One region of the Janthinobacterium amylolyticum genome, then DNA from elsewhere that is predicted to be linked to it. Evidence: predicted binding sites of a transcription regulator. Region 1 holds the regulator's gene; each other region holds the start of a gene.

Region 1 (7,447 bases):
CTGCCTTCGCCGCGCGCTGCCACAGCCTCCGAGCTGGCCGCCAAGGTGCAGATCATGCTGGAAGACAAGCCTGACAGCAGCGAACATACTGTGTCTATTTTCGATGATCCGGCACAAGCTTTTGCAAATGCAATGAGCCGGGCCGGTGAGAATGATAGAATTGTGGTCTTTGGTTCTTTCCTCACCGTTGCCGGCGTGATGAAGGCCCGAAAATCCTCACTTCACTGAAACGCACTCGACTGAAAATCACGCATGGGCTTGTTCTCGAAACTGTTTAAAAACAAGCAAGAATCCTCTGGCGAAGACAGCGGCTTTTATGTCCCTGGCGAAGCACAGTCGCCGACCCGCAAGCGCGCTGCCAACACCTCCGGTGGCGGCGGATCGCGCCGTGGCGGCAAGGACGCAACGGATCCGGTCTTGCCTGAAAAGAAGCGCGCACGCCGCCGCCTGGTCGGGGCCATCGCCCTGGCCCTGGGCGTGGCTGTCGGCTTGCCGATGCTGCTCGATTCCGAGCCGAAAGCCCCTTTCAACGATATCGCCATCGACATCCCGTCGAAGGAAAAAGCCGCGCCGGCACCTGCACCCGTGCCGGCCGTCCCGGCCCAGGCCGCGGCAAGCAATGGCCTGGACCAGTCCGAGGAAATCGTCGACACGCCGCTGCCGCCGGCGGCCAAGCCGGCGCCAGCGCCAGCACCCGTGCTTGCCGCTGCCCAGCCAGCTCCCGTCAAGCCCGCGTATGTGGAGCCGAAACCGGAGCCGAAACCGGAGCCGAAGCCCGAGCCCAAGCCGGTCAAGGTGGAGCCGAAACCTGAACCGAAACACGAACCGAAGCCGGAACCGAAGCACGAGCCCAAGGCGGAAACCAAGCCTGAGCCCAAGCATGAGGTGAAACCGGAAGCCAAGCCCGAAGCGAAACCTGCCAAGCCGGCGCAGTCTGCCGACGATGCGGCGCGCGCACTGGCGATCCTGGAAGGCAAGCCCGTGGAGAAGCCGCAGGAAAAAGCCCACGATGCCGGCAGCGGCAAGTTCGTGGTGCAGGTGGCGGCCCTGGCGACGCAGGACAAGGTCGACGAATTGCAGGACAAGCTGCGCGAAGCAGGCATCAAGTCGTACACGCAGAAAGTCTCCAGCCCTGCTGGCGAGCGTATCCGTGTGCGGGTGGGCCCGTTCGGCAGCCGCGAAGACGCGGAAAAGACACGCGCCAAGCTGCAAAAGCTGGGCCTGGGCGGTTCGCTGGTGCCAGCGTGATCATGCAAGGCTGAGCGCGCGTGACGATCTTCGATTACCTGGTGCTGTTCGTGCTGGTGACGTCCGTGCTGATCAGCATGATGCGTGGCCTGGTCAAGGAAATACTGTCATTGGTCAGCTGGATCGTGGCCTTCGTCATTGCCAACGCCTATGGCGCCACCCTGGCGAAATTCCTGCCGGAAGCCGTACCGGGCGAAGCCATCCGGTTATTGCTGGCCTTCGTCGTGCTGTTCATCGGCGTGCGTATTCTGATGGGCTTGCTGTCCATGACGGTCGACGCGCTTGTCAAGGTGACGGGCCTGAGCCTGGCCGACCGCACCCTGGGCAGCCTGTTCGGCCTGGCGCGGGGCCTTGTGATCGTGCTGACCGCCGTCATCTTGTGCGGTATGACGACCATCCCGCAGCAGCCATTCTGGAAAAACGCGCTGCTCAGCCCGGTCGCGGAACAGGGCGCGCGCGCCATCAAGCCTTATCTGCCTGCCGCTTACGCGCAGCATGTGAAATTTTGAATTTTTTTTAAAATCAGTAGCACAGTTTAGGAGCACACCATGTGTGGCATCGTCGGCGTCGTTTCCCATCAACCTGTCAATCAATTGCTCTATGATGCATTGTTGCTCTTGCAACATCGCGGTCAGGATGCGGCAGGGATTGCGACCAATCACAGCAGTATGTTTTCCATGCACAAGGCCAATGGCCTCGTACGTGACGTCTTCCGTACGCGCAACATGCGTTCGCTGCAAGGCACCACCGGCATCGGCCACTGTCGCTACCCGACGGCCGGTTCGTCGAGCGAAGAGGAAGCACAGCCGTTTTATGTGAATGCGCCGTTCGGCATCACCCTGGCGCACAATGGCAACCTGACCAACTGGGAGCAGTTGAAACAGGAAATGTTCAAGAACGACCGCCGCCACATCAATACCGATTCCGACTCGGAAGTGCTGCTCAACGTGCTGGCGCATGAAATCCAGGAAGCGACGACGGGCCTGAACCTGGACCCGGAAGCCATCTTCAAGGCCGTCACCGTGCTGAACCGCCGCGTCAAGGGTGGCTACGCCGCCGTCGCGCAAATCGCCGGCGTGGGCTTGCTGGCCTTCCGCGACCCGCACGGCATCCGTCCGCTGTGCCTGGGCATCAATGAAACGGAGCAGGGTCCTGAATACCTGATCGCTTCCGAATCCGTGGCCCTGGAAGGCATGGGCTTCCGCTTCGTGCGCGACATCGGTCCTGGCGAAGCCGTCTTCATCGACGCCGACAAGCAATTGCACAGCGCCCAGTGCGCCGACAATGCCAGCCTGAATCCGTGCGTCTTCGAATTCGTCTACCTGGCGCGTCCCGATTCCGTCATCGACGGCGCTTCCGTGTACGCCACGCGCCTGAAAATGGGCGAATACCTGGCCGAAAAGATCCGCACCGAATTGCCCGGCGTGCATATCGACGTGGTCATGCCGATTCCCGATTCCTCGCGACCGGCCGCCATCCAGCTGGCCATGGCGCTGAACATCGAGTACCGCGAAGGCTTCATCAAGAACCGCTACATCGGCCGTACCTTCATCATGCCGGGCCAGGCGGCGCGTAAGAAATCCGTGCGCCAGAAGCTCAACGCGATTCCATCCGAGTTCAAGGATAAAGTCGTGCTGCTGGTCGACGACTCCATCGTGCGCGGCACCACCAGCCGTGAAATCGTGCAGATGGCGCGCGAAGCGGGCGCGACTAAGGTCATCTTCGCCTCGGCCGCGCCACCGGTGATCTACCCGAACGTGTACGGCATCGACATGCCGACGCGCGACGAATTGATCGCCTACGGCCGCACGACGGAAGAAGTGTGCCGCGAAATCACGGCCGACTACCTGGTGTACCAGGATATCGAAGCGCTGAAGCAGGCGATTGCCGACGTCAACCCGGCCCTGACCAACTTCGAGGCATCGTGCTTCGATGGCGTCTACGTGACGGGCGACGTGTCGCAGGAATACCTGGACCGCCTGGAATATGCGCGCCACCATCCGAAGGCGGCAGCGCCCGAAGATACGCCGCGTTCCCAGCTGAACCTGAACCTCGCTACTACCGAGGCTTGATACTGGGCCCGGCTATTGCCGGGCTTTTTTTTCGGGGTCAGACCCGCCGGGGGAGTGCGCGCCAGTGGTGCGCATTCCGATCCCGAAGGGACTGACCCCAGCACTTGCCTTGGGTTAAGCGGCAAGACGAGTATTTGGAACTTCCACCATGACTACCAAAAAAAACTACGGCTTCACCACCACCATCCTGCACAACGACCGCCGCAAGGGCATCGAGCACGGCTCCTTGCACAAGCCCGTGCACACTTCCGTTGCCTTTGGCTACGCCGATGCGCGCCAGCTTGCTTCCGTGTTCCAGGGCAAGGAGCCAGGCTTCCGCTATGGCCGCCAGGGTAACCCGACCGTTTCCGCGCTGGAAGACAAGGTCAACAAGATGGAAGACGGCGTGGCGACTTTGTGCTTCGCCACCGGCATGGGCGCCATCGGCGCCGTGGTGCAGTCGCTGTTGCGCGCGGGCGACCATGTCGTCTCGTCGGCGTTTTTGTTTGGCAACACCAACAGCCTGTGGCAAACGGTGACGGGGCAGGGCATCGGCGTGTCGTTCGTCGACGCCACCGAGGTGGCCAACGTGGCGGCCGCCATTACGCCGGCCACGCGCATCGTGTTTGTGGAAACCATCGCCAATCCCCGTACGCAGATCGCCGACCTGAAGAAAATCGGCGACCTGTGCCGTGAAAAAGGCATCCTCTACATCGTCGACAACACCATGACGACGCCGTATCTGTTCCGCCCGAAAGCCGTGGGTGCGGGCCTGGTGGTGAACGCCTTGACGAAATCCATCGGCGGCCACGGCAATGCGCTGGGCGGCAGCCTGACGGATACGGGCGTGTTCGACTGGACGCGGTACCCGAACATCTTTGAAAATTATAAAAAGGCGGCGCCGGCGCAGTGGGGCATCGCGCAAATCCGCGCCAAGGCCTTGCGCGATTTCGGCGCCTCGCTGGGTCCGGAAGCGGCGCACCATATTGCTGTCGGCGCGGAAACCATGGCCTTGCGCATGGACCGCACCTGCTCGAACGCCCTGGCGCTGGCGACCATGCTTGCCGCCGACCCACGAGTGGCTGCCGTGCATTACCCGGGCCTGGCGTCGCACCCGCAACATGCGCTGGCGACGGACCTGTTCCGCAGCTATGGTTCGCTGTTCAGCTTTGAGCTGAAGGATGGCATCGACTGCTTCGATTTCCTCAATCGGTTGAACCTGGCTATTCCCGCGAGCAACCTGGGCGACACGCGCACCCTGGTGATTCCTGTCGCCCACACGATCTTTTATGAGATGGGCGCCGAGCGCCGCGCCAGCATGGGCATTGCCGAGTCCTTGATTCGCGTGTCTGTCGGTATCGAAGATGAAGCAGACTTATTGGAAGATTTCAGCAACGCACTGGACGCATAAGCAGCCGCGCACCATGTAAAAAGGGCCGCGACAGTGATGCTGTCGCGGCCCTTTTTTACGTGCGGCAATTTAATGCCAGCTGCGCATCAAGCCTACCGCCAAACCTTCCAAAGCAAACTCGTCTTCCGGCGACACGGTGATCACCTTGAAGTCGGGGTTTTCCGGCAGCAGTTCGATGACGGAACCGGTTTTTTTGTAGCGCTTGACGGTGACTTCGTCGCCGATGCGGGCGACGACGATCTGGCCGTTCTTGGCGCTGTCGACCTTTTTCACGGCCAGCAAGTCGCCATCCATGATGCCGGCGTCGCGCATGGACCAGCCGCGCACCTTCAGCAGGAAGTCGGGCTTGGCCGAGAACAGGGCAGGGTCGACGTTGTAGCTCGCTTCCAGGTTTTCCTGCGCCAGGATGGGCGAGCCGGCCGCCACCCGGCCGATCAGCGGCAGCGACATCAGCAGCGCTGCCGGCACCTTCGATGGCAGGGTTTCTGCGGCAGCGCCGATCAGGCGGATGCCGCGCGAGGTGCCCGGCGAAATCTCGATGGCGCCCTTGCGGGCCAGGGCCTGCAAATGCTCTTCGGCCGCGTTGGCCGATTTGAAGCCCAATTCATTGGCGATCTCGGCACGGGTGGGAGGGAAACCCGTATTTTCAATCGCGTCCTTGATCAGGTTCAGGATTTGTTCTTGTCGTGCTGTCAGCTTGATCATGAGCGGTGGGTGCATACTAAAATGCTGTCTATATGAACAGTCTGTATTTTTGTACAGTATCGTCCACTATGCAAGGGGATTTCCGTATTTTGGGCGGATTTCGCAAGAAATACTTGTGCACCGATGAAAAGCGGCGCGGCGCGCGGACTTTTCGGGTGCAGGTGGAAGGAATGATTGAAACGTTTGCAAAAGGCGGTTATAATCTTCGGCTGACCTTCCCACACCCGTCTTGACGCCGGGGTGGGCGATTATCAATCCGACCTGAAGGAGTTTGCATGCGTCATTATGAAATAGTCTTTATCGTCCATCCGGACCAAAGCGAGCAAGTGCCCGCGATGATCGAACGCTACAAAGCCAGCGTAACCACCCGCGGCGGTTCGGTTCACCGCGTGGAAGATTGGGGCCGCCGTCAAATGGCTTACTCGATCCAAAAGCTGCCTAAAGCACACTACATCTGCCTGAACATCGAATGCGACAACGAGACCCTGGTCGAGTTGGAAACAGCATTCAAATTCAATGATGCCGTGTTGCGTCACCTGACCGTTAAAATGAAGAAAGCTGAAACAGCTCCTTCGCCGATGATGAAATCGGTACAACGCGAAGACGCGGCCAAAAGCCACCGCACCGAAGCACCAGCAGCCGCTCCAGCCGCTCCAGCCGCAGCAGCAGCTTAATTCTTGACCAGGATCGTGCGCTGAACCAGCTACAAGTAACCGCCATCATTGCCGAGCGCGAAATATTGCGCTATACCCCGGCAGGGCTGCCGATTGTGAATGCAGTATTGCAGCACAGTTCGCAGCAGATGGAAGCAGGGATTGCCCGTTTGACCGAGTTTGATGTTGCCGCGCTAGCCGCTGGCGAAATCTCAGGCCGGTTCAGTCAGGCAAACTTGGGTGGGGTGTATCAGTTCACGGGTTTCCTGGCCAGGAAGAGCCGCAACAGCAAGAGTTTGGTGTTTCACATCATTGATTTTAGTGCAGTCAATTCTGACTAGCGCATTTTAGATACAGGAGCCTGACATGGCATTCGGTAAAAAGTTCGACAAAAATAAGCTCAAGCTTAAAGAAAAACGCAAACAGCAAAACCCGTTGTTCAAACGCAAGAAGTTCTGCCGCTTCACCGCAGCTCACGTTGAGCAAGTCGACTACAAAGACGTCGACACGCTGAAAGACTTCGTCCAAGAAAACGGCAAGATCATGCCAGCACGCCTGACCGGTACCAAAGCGCACTACCAGCGCCAAGTTGACACCGCAATCAAGCGCGCTCGCTTCCTCGCGCTGCTGCCATACACCGATCTGCACCACGCTTAATCGGTCAGATATTCCTGGAGAAGAACTATGCAAATCATTCTGTTAGAAAAAGTTGTTAACGTCGGTAACCTCGGCGAAGTCGTCAAAGTCAAAGACGGTTACGCACGTAACTTCCTGATCCCGCAACGCCTGGCACGTCGTGCCACGGCAACCGCTGTGGCTGAATTCGAAGTCAAGCGCGCCGAACTGGAAAAAGCTGCTGCCGCCAAACTGGCCGCATCGCAAGCCCAGGGCGAAAAACTGAGCGGCCTGACCGTTCAAGTTGCTCAAAAAGCTGGTGTTGATGGCCGTCTGTTCGGTTCCGTCACCAACTTCGACATCGCTGAAGCGCTGACCAAGCAAGGTTTTGCTGTTGAAAAAGCACAAATCCGCATGCCTACCGGCCCGTTGAAGATCGTTGGCGAGCACAACGTTTCGGTTGCTCTGCACACCGACGTGGTCGTGGAAGTTGTTATCGCTGTCGTACCAGACGCGAACGCGTAATCGTCTGCGGGCCTGGCCCGCAAGCGCTGCCGCACTATGAAAAGCCGGGTTCGCCCGGCTTTTTTGTGGCCTTTTTTTCCGCGATTTTTCGCCCTTTTTTTTTGCCCTGACGCCGAAGCGGGTATAATTCGCGCCATGAACGCCCCCTCTGATCCGCAACTGGATTCCCTCCGTATTCCGCCGCATTCGATCGAAGCAGAACAATCCGTCATCGGTGGTCTGCTGCGCGACAATGCCGC
Region 2 (7,447 bases), on a different contig from region 1:
GTCCATGCTGGCCACTTCCAGCGCCAGGTGCTGCACCCAGGCCGGGGTATTGCGGTCGCGGTCCATCGGCGGCTGCGTCGGCAGCTCGAAGAAGGCCAGCACATTGCCCTGGCCCGCGTCGAGGAAGACATGCATGTACGGGTCCGGCGCCTTGGTCGATGGCACCAGGTCTTCGGCGATGGCGAGGACGAAATTCATGTTCAAATGCTTGACGTACCACTCGACGGTTTTCTTCGCGTCGATGCAGCGGTAGGCGACATGGTGGATTTGCTTGATTTTCATGATGTTTGTCTCCGATGGATGCGCCCGGGGCGCGATGGCTGGCGTATTTTTCAGCTTTTCACCATTAGAATCGAGTTACAGCTATCATACAAACAATTTTTATCCATCGATTTATCGGATAATCTTATGAGTCCCAGCTTGCGACAGATGCGCGCCTTCGTGGCGCTGGCCAAGACCGGCAGTTTTACCCTGGCCGCCGAATACCTGCACGTGACGCAGTCCGCCTTGAGCGGCTTGATCAAGGAACTGGAAAGCGTGCTGGGGGTGCGCGTGGTCGAGCGCAGCACGCGCAAGACGCAGCTGTCGGAAATCGGCCGCGAACTGTATCCGCTGTTTGAAAAGATGATAGAGGATCTCGATGGCGCCATGGCCGGCATCGCCCAGCGCAAGGCACTGAAAACGGGCATGGTGCGCATCGCCGCGCCGCAGATGATGGCCTGCACCCTGCTGCCGGAAGTGATCGCCGCCTATCGCCAGGCGCACCCGGAAGTGCAGCTGCGCCTGGTCGACTGTCCCGTGGAGAATGTCCCGGCGCGCGTCTTCAGCGGCGAAGTCGATTTCGGCATCGGCCCGGAGCGCGATCCGACGGCGGAAATCGCCGCGCAGGTGCTGTTCGAGATGCCCTTCGTGCTGGTCTTCCCCGAGCGGCACCCGCTGCAGCAGAAAGAACGCGTCACCTGGGCCGACGTGGCCGACTACCCGTTCATTTCCCTGCAGGGCCAGTTCACGGAACGCCTGCTGCGCGACATGCATGGCTCTTTCCGCGACCTGTCGCTCAATCCCTACAATGAAGTGACCTTCATGACGACGGCGCTGGCCATGGTCAGCGCCAACCTGGGCATCACGGCCTGCCTGCCGTATGCGGAACCGATGGTCAAGCTGTATAAACTGCAGATGCGCACCCTGCACGAGCCGGAACTGACGCGGCGCTTTTTCGTCTACACCAAGACGGGCCGCTCGCTGTCGCCGGCGGCCGAAAGCTTCATGGCCTTCCTGTTCCAGTTCGTCGAGACGCACGAGTGGAATGTGGGCGGCGCGCGCGACGCAGCGCCGGCGGGCAGCGCGGCGGGCAGCGCCTTATAATCCAGCATCGTCCCCTTACCGCTTACGCCATGACCCAGCCTGACCTGTCGTCCATCGACGCCGCCACCATCGCCATCAACCAGCGCATGAACAAATTCGACGGCCACGAACAGGTCTGGCTGTTCGGCTACGGTTCGCTGATCTACAAGGCGGACTTTCCCTACATCGAGCGCCGTCCCGCCAGCATCGAAGGCTGGACGCGGCGCTTCTGGCAAGGGTCACACGACCACCGCGGCACGCCGCTGGCGCCAGGCCGGGTCGTCACCCTCGTGCCGCAGGCGGGCGCCGTGTGCGACGGCATGGCCTACCTGATCACGCCGGAAGTCTTTGCCCACCTCGACCACCGCGAAAAGAACGGCTATCTGCGCCTGGCCACCGACATCACCTTCGACGACGGCAGCAAGGTCGAAGGCCTGGTGTACATCGCCAACGAGGAAAACGCGGCCTTTCTGGGCGCCGCGTCCGAATTCGATATCGCGCGCCAGATCGCCCGGTCAAGCGGCCCCAGTGGCCCGAACAGCGACTACCTGCTGCACCTGGCCAGCGCGCTACGCGAACTGGGCAAGACCGACCCGCACGTCTTCGCCATCGAACAGCATCTGGCGCAGCTCAGGGAAACGCCAGCCACGGACCCGACGCCCTGAGCCTTCCGCGCCAGCGCAGCTGACGACATAGCAGACAGCGCAGCGGACTGGATAGCAGACAGCGCAGCACGCAGCACAGCAGACGCGCGCCACCGGCACGTGCCCCCAGCCGCGCCCTCTTCACAGCGTTGCCCCTGCGCATGGCACGGCGGCACGCCTGGCTTCCGGCAACGGCAGCGCCGCACGTTCTAAAACAAGTCCAGCTGCCCGGCATTGCCCCCTTTCGCCTTGTTGCCCAGCGGCGGCACCACCAGCGGCCGGCGGAACTGGGTGCAATCGAGCTGCTTGAAGCGGCCGCCCTTGCCGTGCAGGCCCAGCCGATGCACGGCTTTTTCAAAGCGCTGACGGATGAGGTCAGCCCAGACGCCTTCGCCCTGCATGCGCGTGCCGAACGCGCTGTCGTAATCCTTGCCACCGCGCATTTCCCGCACCCGGTTCATCACGCGCTGGGCCCGCTCCGGGAAGTGCGCTTCCAGCCACTGCTGGAACAGCGGGCTCACTTCCCATGGCAGGCGCAGCACCACGTAATGGGCGTGGATGGCGCCCGCGTCGCGCACGGCTTCGAGCAGCTGTTCGATTTCCGGCTCGGTGACGAAGGGGATGATGGGCGCGATACTCACGCCCACGGGAATGCCCGCCTCCGTCAAGGTGCGGATGGTGCGCAAGCGCCGCGCCGGGGCGGCGGCGCGTGGCTCCAGGGTGCGCGCGATGGCGGGATCGAGCGTGGTGACGGTGACGGCCACGGCAGCCAGGCGCCTGGCCGCCATGGGCGCCAGCAAATCGATGTCGCGCTCGATCAGCGACGATTTCGTGATCAGCGCCACCGGATGGTCGCACTCGCTCAGCACTTCAAGCACGCGCCGCGTCAGTTGCCGTTCGCGCTCGCACGGCTGATACGCATCCGTATTGACGCCGAGCGCGATCGGTTCCGGCACATAGGATGGCTTGGCCAGCTCGCGCCGCAACAGTTCAGGCGCATTCACCTTGGCATAGATGCGGCTTTCAAAGTCGAGCCCGGGCGACAGGCCCAGATAGCTGTGCGTGGGACGCGCAAAGCAATAAATGCAGCCATGCTCGCAGCCCCGATACGGATTCAAGGATACGTTGAATGGCAAGTCGGGCGAGGCGTTGCGCGTGAGGATGGTGCGTGCCTGCTCATCGCTGACCTGCGTCTTCCAGGCTGGCGCGCCGCCTTCCCCCTCCGCCTCGTCGTTCCCCGCCACGCTCCAGCCGTCATCGAAGCCGGCACGCGCGTGCACCTCGTAGCGGCCTTGCAGGTTCGATACGGCGCCGCGTCCCTTGCCAGCTTTCAGCGATTGCGGCGGCAGCATCACTTGCCCGGCAAAGCTGTCATCGTGTTCCGGAATGATTGCTTTCATGAACGGCCCCATCAACTGTATATACGTACAGTATACTATGCCGCTGTTCGGCCAAGATCAAGGGCTGCCATGGTGCTATTTCAAGCTTTTTCACCGTGCGGCATGACATAACTCAACTGCTGCGCGACAAAACCGTCAAACGCCGCGATCAGCGGAACGAAACGCGGCACGTCCTGCTCCAACTGCATCAGGGCATAGCAAGTCGCTTCCAGGGTCGATAACTGGTCGGGCGCATGCGCCTTGCGGATCAGGTAATGGGAGGCGGGCGTGTCGCGCAATGGCAGGCGTGGCAATTGCTGCAACTGCGGGTTCAGGTACAGCATCTTGCGGCTCTTGCGCCAGGTGCCGTCCAGTACCACCAGGCGCAGCTGCGCAGGATCGAGCAGGATGGCCGGGTCGAGCGCGGGCGGCGGCGCGATGCCCAGCGAACGGTCGCCCGGCGTATCCGGGTACAGCAGCACATTGTGCTTGTCCGCCAGCAGTGCGGCAAGAATGGCCGGGGCGAACTGTTCGCCCGTCAGCATGCGGCTGTTGGGCAGGCTCAGGTGCAGCAAGCGTGCGCTGCCCTTGGCATTGTGGACTTCCAGCGGATGCTGCAGGATCAGCACCTCGACCGTGTGGGGGATGGCGGAAATCCAGCGGCAGATGCAGCTGGCTGTTGCGCGCAGGCAGACGGGGCAGCGCGTGCGCTTGACGGTTGCCGCTGGATGGGCGGCGCCGGTCTGGGAGGGATCAATGGTACTGCGGGTAGTCATGGCGGAGCGCGTTCGCGGTGTTCTTCAAGCCGCGATTGTAGCGCCCGCGCCATGCCTGCGGGTTGTCCGGCGTGGGGAAACGCCGAGCCGCGCGCTGCGCCGCGCTTAGAACTCTTCCCATTCATCGGCGCCCGAAGCGACCGGCGCGCGTGGGCTGGCGGGGCGCAAGGTGTCCGCTTTGACTGCCTTGGCAGCGCCACTGCCCGTGCGGGCGGCGGAAGTGGCGATGCCCGCAGTAGCGGTCACGGCACGCCGCGCGACGGGTTTGGCTGCTGCAGGCCTGGCTGCGGCCGGGCGGTTCGCCACGCCTGCCGACACATATTGCTGCGTGGCATCCAGCTTGAACAAGCCCACCACGTCGGCCAGCTTGGCCGCTTGCTCCTGCATCGATTCCGCCGCGGCGGCGGCCTCTTCCACCAAGGCCGCGTTTTGCTGCGTCACCTGGTCCATCTGGCCGATGGCCTGGTTGACTTGTTCGATGCCCGTGCGCTGCTCGTCGCTGGCGTCCGTGATCTGATTCATGATCTGCGTCACGTGGCTGATGCTTTGCACGATTTCATCCATGGTGCGGCCCGCCTTGTCCACCAGTTGCGAACCGGCCTCGACCTTTTGCACGGAATCGTCGATCAAGCCCTTGATTTCCTTGGCCGCCTGGCTGGACCGCTGCGCCAGGTTGCGCACCTCGGATGCCACCACGGCAAAGCCCCTGCCCTGCTCGCCAGCACGGGCCGCTTCGACGGCCGCGTTCAAGGCCAGGATATTCGTCTGGAAGGCGATGGCGTCGATGACGCTGATGATGTCGACGATCTTGCGCGAGGAATCGTTGATCGAGCCCATGGTGCTGACCACTTCGGACACCACGGCGCCGCCCTTGCTGGCGATTTGCGAAGCGTCGATGGCCAGCTGGTTGGCGCTGCGCGCATTGTCGGCATTGAGTTTGACGGTGGAGGTCAGTTCTTCCATGGAAGAAGCGGTCTCTTCCAGAGAGCTGGCCTGCTGTTCCGTGCGCGACGACAAGTCCAGGTTGCCGGCGGCGATTTCACTTGACGCCGTGCTGATGGAATCGGTACCGGCGCGCACCTGGCCGACGATACTCACCAGCTTGTCGTTCATGTTTTTCAGCGCATGCATCAATTGCCCCGTTTCATCGCGGCTTTCGACGACGATATGGCTGGTCAGGTCGCCTGCGGAAACGGCTTCAGCCACCTCGACGGCGCGCGTGATGGGCCGCGTGATCGAACGGGTGATCCAGTAGGCGCAGGCAATGCCCAGCAGGATGGCGGCCACGCCCAGCGAGATCAGCAGCAAGCGGCCATTTTCGTAGCGCGAACGGATTTGCGCGGCGGTATCGTTGAGCAATTTGGCTTCCAGCACTTCCAGCTTTTTCAGCGACGCCAGGTAGATGTCGCGCTTGACGGCCATGTCGCCTTCATACAGGCGCGTGCCCAGTTCCAGGTCGCCCGCGTTCTTGGCCTTGAAGACATTCTTGCGCACCTCGGTATAGGCTTTGCGCGTGCTCAGCACTTCCTGGTACAGGGCCTGCTCTTCCGCATTCAGCTGACTCTTGCCGATATCGTTCTGGATTTCCGTGGCGCGTGCGGACGAGGCCGCCATTTCCGTCTCGAATTGTTTTTGATGCGCGGGATCGCTGACCTTCCAGGCGGCCGCCGTGCGCGCCGCGTTCACCTCGATGACCTTGGTCCACTCGCCGATCAGGCGCTCGTTGCGCACCTTGACGTTGACGAGGGCATCGGTTTCCTTGCTGGCACTTTGCATCTGCACGATGCCCACCACGGTCAAGGACGTCAGCAGCAGCAATACGGCGGCAAAACCGCCACCGAGACGCACGCCAATCTTGAGGTTTTTCATTGCGAGTTTCCTATCTAAAAGAACACTGCACGGTTGCCGCTGGGCTGGCGTTGCTACCATTCACTATAGCAAGCATTTACCGACTGGCAATCGTGAAAGTGGGGCCGCAGGGTGCAGGCATACCCGGCGTCCACGGCGCCGCATATGCACTACCTTGGTGCTGATTGTGAGTGAATCAGGAGGGCATTGCAAGAAATAACATGCAGAAAAGCAACAAGCAGAAGGCAAGGTGCCGCCACGAGCGGGCGGCACGGGGAAAAACTCAGTTTTGTTTCACATAGATCAATTTTGACGTATCAAAACCCAGGCCCTGGGCCTTGTCGATCAGGCGCTGCTGCACGGCGGGATCCATCGTCGGCGTGCGCGACAGCAACCACAAGTAGGATTTGTCGGGCCCGCTGATCAGCGAGTAACTGTAGTCCTGCTGATCCAGGTCGAAGATGATGTAGGAACCATAGAAGGGGCCGAAAAACGACACTTTCAGATAGCCCACATCTTTCTTGTCGACGAAATACGCCTTGCCCTCGGCATCCTTCCATGCCGCGTCCGCATCCTTGTAGCCGCGGTTGAGCACTTTCAGACCGCCATCCTGGCGCAGGCTGTAGTCGGCCGTCACATGGCTCAGTCCCCGTTCGAAGGAATGGTCGAGGCGTGCGATCTCATACCATTTGCCCAGATATCGGGTGGTATCGAAATTCGTCACGGGCACGATATTGTCGGGCCGGCCCACGCAGCCGGCCAGCAGCACCATGCACAGCAATAGCAGTTTCTTCATCGTTCTCTCCAAAAGTCATAGTTCAGGGTGGCAGCGCCCGCTCGACGATTCGCCGGATCGCGCCATTGTGCTGCATGCGCGCGATGGCTGCATTGAACTGCGCGATGAAATCATCACGGTACGGATACTGTGCCGGCTGGCGCACGGTAAAACCCACGTGCCCCTGCTGGCTGGCCAGCTGCGCCGTCTCGTGGATCGCTTGGCGCGGCGTGCCGGCGCGGCTGTCGCCGGCGATACGCTGCAGTTCCCACTGGGCCGACAGGCGGTCGCTGACATAGCAATCGATACGCCCGCGCATCAGCTTGAGCAAATTCGTGCGCGTGCCCTTGGCAGGATCGAGCACGATTTTGCGCGTTTGCAGGTCTTGCATCAGGCCCGCATCACCCAGCAGAAAACCGGCGTTCACGCCGATGTGCAAGCCGCCATAATCGGCGGGCCAGTGCTGCAGGCTGCGTCTGGCCAGCACGTCCTGATTGCAGAACACCACCAGCTGCTCCATCAGCAGCGGCACGGAATAGCGCACGTACGGCCGCTCGCTGCGCCAGGAATACGGCGGATACAGGGCGAACGCTTCACCCGTCTGCAGCATCACCACGCCGCGCTTCCAGGGCACGGGGCGCAGCTGCACCTGGTACTGCGGCATGGCCAGCGCCGCTGCGC
Region 3 (7,447 bases), on a different contig from region 1:
TCGCCGTGAAGTGTTCGATCTCTTCCCCGCGCCCGATACGCTCGAACACCAGGGCGATGACGAACAGCGCCAGCCCGGCAACGAAGGAGTACACGGCCGTATCGACAAAGTATCGTTTTGCGCCAGCATGCCGCTCCCACCAGTCGAGTACCTCGGGATTGACGCGGCATGCCAGAAAATCCGGGTGCTGCCAGCGCAATCGCGTGATCAGTTCCAGCAGAGTGCGTGTAAAGACCTTGTCGCCGAGCAGTCCCGAATAGGCAGGAGGGCAGGGCGCCAGCAGCGCTTTCAGCGCGGCCCTGTATTGATGGCCGCCATACAGCAGGAATTCATGCGAACGGGCCGCATTGAAACGCGCCATCGCGGCATGGGCGTTTTCACGGTTGATCTTTTCCAGGTGCTGGAGCCGCCGCTGCCAGTCAAAGTGTTCGACCACGGCATCGCGTTCCTCGTCGCCGCAGATCTCGCTGGCGCAGTAGTCCAGCGCCAGGCGTTCGAATTGTTCGCGCACGGCGAAGCTGAGAAAAGCGTCGCTGGCGGCCAGCGTCGCCAGGCTTTCCAGCGGCCGACCATGGTTGCTGTCGCGCCAGGCCAGAAATGCCTGCGTGGCCTGTTGCACGGCATCGGGCGAGCTGCTTGCCACACCCAGCCTGACGGGCTGGTCGGCAAGGGCTGGCGCAGGGGAGCCGTGCGCGTGTTCGTGCGCCTGCCCGGCGCAATGCAAGGCATATTCATAGGCCTGCCGCAGCACTTGGAAGGCAGCCGGATCATCCTCGGGCCGCGTCACTTTCAGGCGACTGGCATATGCGCGCTTGATGGCGCGCTCGTCGCCAGTGGGTGCCGTGCCCAGAATATCCCAATGGCTGCGCAGCCAGCTGTCCGCACCGCTATCCATGCCGTCCATTTACAGGAAGCTCTCGCTCTCGACCTGGCGCAGCACCTCGTCCAATGCCGTGCGCGCCTTGCGGATGGTGGACGAGTCCTGTGATTCCAGCGCGGCCTGGAAATTGGCCGTATGCGCGGCGATGTAGTTGCGCACGTCGCCCAGTGACTGTTCGTACAGGCGGTCGGCGCGCGTGACCAGGGTGCGGTTTTCCAGCTGCTCGCGCGGGTGGATCTTCAGGTCGGCCAGTTCAAGGAAACGCTGTTCGATCTGCTCCGGCGTCATCACGCCCGCATTGTCGCTGATGATCATCTTGTGGCGTTCCTGCGTGGCCAGCACCGTCACTTCCGCTTCCAGCACGCCACTGATGTCATAGGTGAAGCGCACATCGATGCTGATCTCGCCCGCTTTTTTGGCGGGAATCGGAAAGTTGATCTTGCCAAGGAAGACGTTGTCGGCCACCAGGCGTGACTCGCCCTGGAAGATCGCCAAGTTGATTTCCTTCTGGTTGTCTTGGATGGTGGTGATGCTTTCCGTGCGCGAGACGGGCACCACGGAATTGCGCTCGATGATGGGCAGGTAATGGCCGCCTTCATACTGGTTCGGGCCGATCTGGCGCGAAGTCGCAATGCCCAGCGAATATGGCGCCACATCCGTCATGACGACTTCGTCGAGGGCCGCGTCGCGCATTTTCAGGCCCGCCTGCACGGCGGCGCCCAGCGCCACGGCTTCGTCCGGATCCAGGTGAATGGCGGGGAAGCGGCCGAACATGCGCGACACGAGTTTGCGCACCAGCGGCATGCGCGTGGCGCCGCCGGCCAGTACCACTTCATTGAGTTCGGCGGCGCGGATGGTAGCGTCGCGCAGCGCGCGCTCGACCGGCAGGCGCAGGCGCGCCAGCAGCGGCTCGCACAATTGCGCCAGCTTGTCTTCGTTGATCTCCCAGGTGTATTCCTTGTCCTGGTAGCGCGTGGCCATGCGCACGGACGGCTGGTCCGACAGCAGGCGCTTGGCGCGTTCGGCTTCATCGCGCAGCAGCTGCTGCTGGCGCGGGTCGAGCAGGCGGCTGCCAATGGCATCGCGCAGGCCGCTGCCTTCCAAAAAGGCGTCGACCAGCACGGTGACGAAGTCTTCGCCGCCGAGGAAATTGTCGCCGGCCGAGGCGCGTACTTCCATCACGCCTTCGAACAGTTCCAGGATCGATACGTCGAAGGTGCCGCCACCCAGGTCGAAGACGAGGAATTTGCTTTCCTGTTCCTTGTCGCGGATGCCGTAGGCCAGCGCGGCGGCCGTCGGTTCGTTCAGCAGGCGCTCCACGCGCAAGCCGGCCAGCTGGCCGGCGATGCGCGTGGCCTTGCGCTGGGCGTCGCTGAAATACGCGGGCACGGTGATGATGGCCTCTTCGACCTTGTGGCCGAGGAAGGCTTCCGCGTCTTCCTTCAGCGCGCGCAGCACCATCGACGACAGTTCTTCCGGACGGAATTGCTGCGTGCCAAGGGTGATCTTCTTTTCGCTGCCCATGTAGCGCTTGAAGACGGCCGCCGTCAGCTGCGGGTGCGTCTGCAGGCGTTCGCGCGCGGCGCGGCCCACCAGCACGGTGCCGTCGTCATCGATGCTCACGCACGATGGCGTCAGGTGTTCGCCCAGCGCGTTGGGGATGATGGAAGCCTTGCCGTCGCGCCAGAGGGCGACCAGGCTGTTGGTGGTGCCAAGGTCGATGCCGATGATCATCAGATATCCGCCTCCGCCTCATTGCCGTGTTCCTCGATCCAGGCGCGGCGGCCTGCCGCCTCGCCTTTGCCCATCAGCATATTGAAGCGCGCGGCGGACGTCATGTGGTCGATTTCACCGAGCGTCACGGGCAGCAGGCGGCGCGTGTCCGGGTTCATCGTCGTTTCCCACAGCTGCTCGGCGTTCATCTCGCCCAGGCCCTTGAAGCGCGAGATGGACCAGGCGCCCTGTTTCACGCCTTCCTTGCGCAGCTTGTCCTCGATGGCCAGCAGTTCGCCGTCGTCGAGCGCGTAGATTTTCTGCATCGGCTTCTTGCCGCGCGCGGGCGCGTCGACGCGGTACAGGGGCGGACGGGCGATGCAGATATGGCCCTTGTTGATCAGCGCGGGGAAGTGCTTGAAGAACAGCGTCAGCAGCAATACCTGGATGTGCGAGCCGTCCACGTCCGCATCGGACAGGATGCAGATCTTGCCGTAGCGCAGGCCGGACAGGTCGGGCGTGTCGCCGATGCTGTGCGGGTCGACGCCGATGGCCACGGCGATATCGTGGATCTCGTTATTGGCGAACAGGCGGTCGCGGTCCGTTTCCCAGGAATTGAGCACCTTGCCGCGCAGGGGCAAAATCGCCTGGAACTCCTTGTCGCGGCCCATCTTGGCCGAACCGCCCGCCGAGTCGCCCTCGACGAGGAACAGTTCATTGCGCGTGATGTCAGACGATTCGCAGTCGGTCAGCTTGCCGGGCAAGACGGCGACGCCCGAGGACTTTTTCTTTTCCACTTTTTGCAGCGAACGCTGACGCGACTGCGCCTGCTTGATCACGAGATCTGCCAGCTTCTTGCCGTAGTCGACGTGCTGGTTCAGCCACAGTTCCAGCGGCGGCTTGGTGAAGGTCGAGACCAGGCGCACGGCGTCGCGCGAATTGAGGCGTTCCTTGATCTGGCCCTGGAATTGCGGGTCCAGCACCTTTGCCGACAGCACGAAGGAAGCACGCGCGAAGACGTCTTCCGGCAGCAGCTTCACGCCTTTTGGCAGCAGCGAATGCATCTCGACGAAGTTTTTCACGGCGCCGAACAGGCCGTCGCGCAAGCCCGATTCGTGCGTGCCGCCATTCGAGGTGGGGATCAGGTTGACATACGATTCGCGCACGATGGCGCCTTCTTCCGTCCACGCCACGACCCAGGCCGCGCCTTCGCCTTCGGCAAAGCCTTCCGAGTCCGGGCCCGCGTACTGCGCGCCTTCGAACAGGGGAATCAGGGTTTCGCCATTCGACACCTGCGCCAGCGTTTCGGTCAGGTAGCCGCGCAAGCCTTCCGCGTACTGCCAGGTCTGCGTATCGCCGGTTTTCGCGTTGGTGAGGGTGACGGTGACGCCGGGCAGCAGCACGGCTTTCGAGCGCAGCAGGCGTTGCAGCTCGGTCTGCGAAATGTTGGGCGAATCAAAATACTTCGGATCGGGCCAGGCGGTGACGCGCGTGCCGGATTTCTTGCCGTCGCGCGGAGCGGGGCGGGAATTCAGTGGCTCGATCACGTCGCCGTTGGCAAACACCATGTGATGCAAGCCATTGCCGTCGCTTTCCTTGCGCCAGACGGTGATTTCCAGGCGCGAGGACAGCGCATTGGTGACGGATACGCCGACACCGTGCAAGCCGCCCGAGAACGCGTAGGCGCCGCCCGAACCCTTGTCGAACTTGCCGCCCGCGTGCAGCCGCGTAAACACGATTTCCACCGTCGGCACGCCTTCTTCCGGGTGCAGGCCGACGGGAATGCCGCGGCCATTGTCTTCGACGGTGATGCTGCCATCCGTGTTTTGCGTCACGGCGATATGCGTGCAATGACCGCCCAGCGCCTCGTCGGAGGCATTGTCGATCACTTCCTGAATGATGTGCAGCGGATTTTCAGTGCGGGTGTACATCCCCGGGCGCTGCTTGACGGGTTCCAGTCCTTTCAGGACACGGATGGATGATTCGCTGTAGTCGGATGCTGGTTTTTTAGTGGCCATACGTGTTCAAGCTAAATAAAGACTAGGGTTGGAACGCCAGGCCAGGACACTGCGCGGCGCAGTGACAGCGGCGGCGATAACTGTATGAATATACAGTATATCCCGTCCAGCGTCACTGGGGGAGGGCAGTGCGGCAGGCTAGGCGTCCTTGTGCGGACGCTCGCGCATTCTATCTTGTCCGGCGAGCAATAGCGCTACTCCAGGGCAACAACTGTGCGCCACGCGCGTGGTTTTGCGCCAATTGTGAACAATTTTATGCGGCAAAGCCGTCATTTTTACATCTTGTTTACAGGCGCCTTCCCAGTCTTTACGAATTTTTTAGATCCTTTTGGCTAATCTGCTCACTATCAAAACAAACCTGTATGAGGGTGGGAATGGATCTCGTGTATCTCGGCTTGATTGCCGTTTTTTTCGTCGTGGTGGCCGGCTTTGCCGTGGCCTGCGACAAACTGGGGAGCGCCAAATGAATGCGTTTTATGTGCTGGGCGCCGTGGTTTCGGCTGGACTGCTCGTGTATCTGCTGGTGGCGCTGCTGAAGGCGGAGGAACTGTGATGACGACGCAATCGATATTGTTATTGGCCGCTTTCCTGCTGGTGCTGCTGGCGGCCGCCTATCCGCTGGGCCTGTACATGGCCAAGGTCGCCGGCGATGGCCCCGTGCGCGGCATGGGCTGGCTGCAAAAATGCGAAAACCTGCTGTACCGCGCCGCCGGGCTTGGCGCCGACAAGGGCATGGGCTGGAAAAGCTATGCTATCGCCCTGATCGTCTTCAATACCGTGGGCGCCTTCTTTGTGTATGGCTTGCAGCGCCTGCAGGGCTTTTTGCCCTTGAACCCGCAGGGACTCGGCGCTGTCAGCCCCGATTCCTCGTTCAATACCACCGTCAGCTTCGTCGCCAATACCAACTGGCAGGGCTACGGCGGCGAACAGACCATGAGCTATCTGACGCAGATGCTGGGCATGGCGTGCCAGAACTTCTTCTCGGCGGCCACCGGCATCGCCGTGATCTTCGCGCTGGTGCGGGGCTTTGCCTCGCGCTCGGGCAAATCGATCGGCAATTTCTGGGTCGACCTGGTGCGCTCCACCCTGTACATCCTGCTGCCGCTGTCGCTGGCCCTGTCGGTCGTCTTCATGGGCGAAGGCATGATCCAGAATTTTTCGCCATACAAGGAAGTGACCCTGCTCGACCAGGTGGCATATGAGACGCCGAAAATGGCGGCCGATGGCCAGCCCGTGCTGGACGCGGCCGGCAAACCCGTGATGGAAGCGCAAGTGGCGACCACGCAGACCATCGCCATGGGCCCCGTCGCCTCGCAGGAATCGATCAAGCTGCTGGGCACGAATGGCGGCGGCTTCTTCAACGCCAATTCCGCGCACCCGTATGAAAACCCCACCGTGCTGTCGAACTTTTTGCAGATGCTGGCCATCTTTTTGATTCCCGCCGGCCTGTGCTTCACCTTTGGCCGCATGGTGGGCGACCTGCGCCAGGGCTGGGCCGTGCTGGCCGCCATGACGGTGATCTTCGTCGTCATGACGGCCGGCGTGATGAGCGCCGAGCAGCAAGCCAATCCTGCCCTGCAGACGCTGGGCGTGGACCAGCAGGCCAGCAGCCTGCAGTCGGGCGGCAATATGGAAGGCAAGGAAACGCGCTTCGGCATCAGCTCCTCGACCCTGTTCGCGGCCGTGACGACGGCGGCATCGTGCGGCGCCGTCAATTCCATGCACGACTCCTACATGCCTTTGGGTGGCATGGTGCCGCTGCTGCTGATGCAGTTCGGCGAAGTGATCTTCGGTGGCGTGGGCACGGGCCTGTACGGCATGCTGATGTTCGCCATCCTGGCCGTCTTCATCGCCGGCCTGATGATCGGCCGCACGCCGGAATACCTGGGCAAGAAAATCCAGGCCTATGAAATGAAGATGGTCTCGCTGGCCATCCTGGTGACGCCAGCCCTGGTGCTGACGGGCACGGCGATCGCCGTCATGGTGGAGCCGGGCACGGCGGGCGTGGCCAATCCGGGCGCGCACGGTTTTTCCGAGATCCTCTACGCCTTCACGTCGGCCGCCAACAACAACGGCAGCGCGTTTGCCGGCCTGTCCGCCAACACGCCGTTCTACAACGTGATGCTGGCGATTGCCATGTGGTTCGGCCGCTTCGCCGTCATCGTGCCCGTGCTGGCGGTGGCCGGTTCGCTGGCGGGCAAGCAGCGCCTGTCGGCCAATGCGGGCACCATGCCGACGCACGGCCCCATGTTCATCGGCTTGCTGATCGGCGTCGTCGTTCTCGTCGGTGTATTGAATTACGTTCCCGCGCTGGCCCTGGGCCCGATCGTTGAACACCTGCAACTTTTCATCAAATAAGAGGCTACCATGTCACGCACAAGCCTGACTTTGTTCGATTCCGCACTGATCGGCCCCGCCGTCGTCGATGCGTTCAAAAAACTCGACCCCCGCACGCAGTGGCGCAGCCCCGTGATGTTCGTCGTCTACGTGGGCAGCATCATCACGACCCTGCTGGCGACCCAGGCCGGGATCAGCGGTGGCCAGGGTGAAGCGCCGTTCGGCTTCATCGTCGCCGTCGCCGTGTGGCTGTGGTTTACCGTGCTGTTCGCGAACTTCGCCGAAGCGCTGGCCGAAGGCCGCAGCAAGGCGCAGGCGGCCTCGCTGCGCGCCCTCAAGCAGACGGTGATGGCAAAGAAAATGCAGACGCCGAAATACGGCACCTCCTGGCTGCCCACGCCGGCCACCGACCTGCGCAAGGGCATGACGGTGCTGGTCGAGGCGGGCGACGTGATTCCCGCGGACGGCGAAGTGACGGCCGGCGTGGCCTCCGTCGATG

The links. The regulator LexA, encoded in region 1, represses DNA repair genes until DNA is damaged. The targets are predictions, from matches to a motif close to ACTGTATNNNNATACAGT.
Region 2: a site for LexA is predicted at 3,403-3,420, ahead of ACQ4WR_RS14705 (PA0069 family radical SAM protein). Genes of this name have one in related genera too.
Region 3: a site for LexA is predicted at 4,691-4,708, ahead of ACQ4WR_RS04570 (DNA topoisomerase IV subunit B). Genes of this name have one in related genera too.

The regions. Positions count from the first base shown of each region.
Region 1 is NZ_JBNYXL010000007.1:353,570-361,016, forward strand. It holds gene folC (bifunctional tetrahydrofolate synthase/dihydrofolate synthase) at 1-228, shown strand, start outside; gene ACQ4WR_RS17285 (SPOR domain-containing protein) at 253-1,248, shown strand; gene ACQ4WR_RS17290 (CvpA family protein) at 1,269-1,757, shown strand; gene purF (amidophosphoribosyltransferase) at 1,797-3,320, shown strand; gene ACQ4WR_RS17300 (cystathionine gamma-synthase family protein) at 3,469-4,710, shown strand; gene lexA (transcriptional repressor LexA) at 4,780-5,415, opposite strand; gene rpsF (30S ribosomal protein S6) at 5,691-6,089, shown strand; gene priB (primosomal replication protein N) at 6,110-6,409, shown strand; gene rpsR (30S ribosomal protein S18) at 6,435-6,725, shown strand; gene rplI (50S ribosomal protein L9) at 6,753-7,208, shown strand; gene ACQ4WR_RS17330 (replicative DNA helicase) at 7,344-7,447, shown strand, end outside.
Region 2 is NZ_JBNYXL010000006.1:227,117-234,563, forward strand. It holds gene ACQ4WR_RS14690 (VOC family protein) at 1-282, opposite strand, end outside; gene ACQ4WR_RS14695 (LysR family transcriptional regulator) at 409-1,365, shown strand; gene ACQ4WR_RS14700 (gamma-glutamylcyclotransferase) at 1,395-2,009, shown strand; gene ACQ4WR_RS14705 (PA0069 family radical SAM protein) at 2,198-3,340, opposite strand; gene ACQ4WR_RS14710 (tRNA-uridine aminocarboxypropyltransferase) at 3,469-4,143, opposite strand; gene ACQ4WR_RS14715 (methyl-accepting chemotaxis protein) at 4,249-6,012, opposite strand; gene ACQ4WR_RS14720 (lipocalin family protein) at 6,275-6,787, opposite strand; gene ACQ4WR_RS14725 (substrate-binding periplasmic protein) at 6,810-7,447, opposite strand, start outside.
Region 3 is NZ_JBNYXL010000002.1:221,121-228,567, forward strand. It holds gene ACQ4WR_RS04560 (hypothetical protein) at 1-895, opposite strand, end outside; gene ACQ4WR_RS04565 (molecular chaperone HscC) at 905-2,614, opposite strand; gene ACQ4WR_RS04570 (DNA topoisomerase IV subunit B) at 2,614-4,611, opposite strand; gene kdpF (K(+)-transporting ATPase subunit F) at 5,075-5,164, shown strand; gene kdpA (potassium-transporting ATPase subunit KdpA) at 5,164-6,969, shown strand; gene kdpB (potassium-transporting ATPase subunit KdpB) at 6,979-7,447, shown strand, end outside.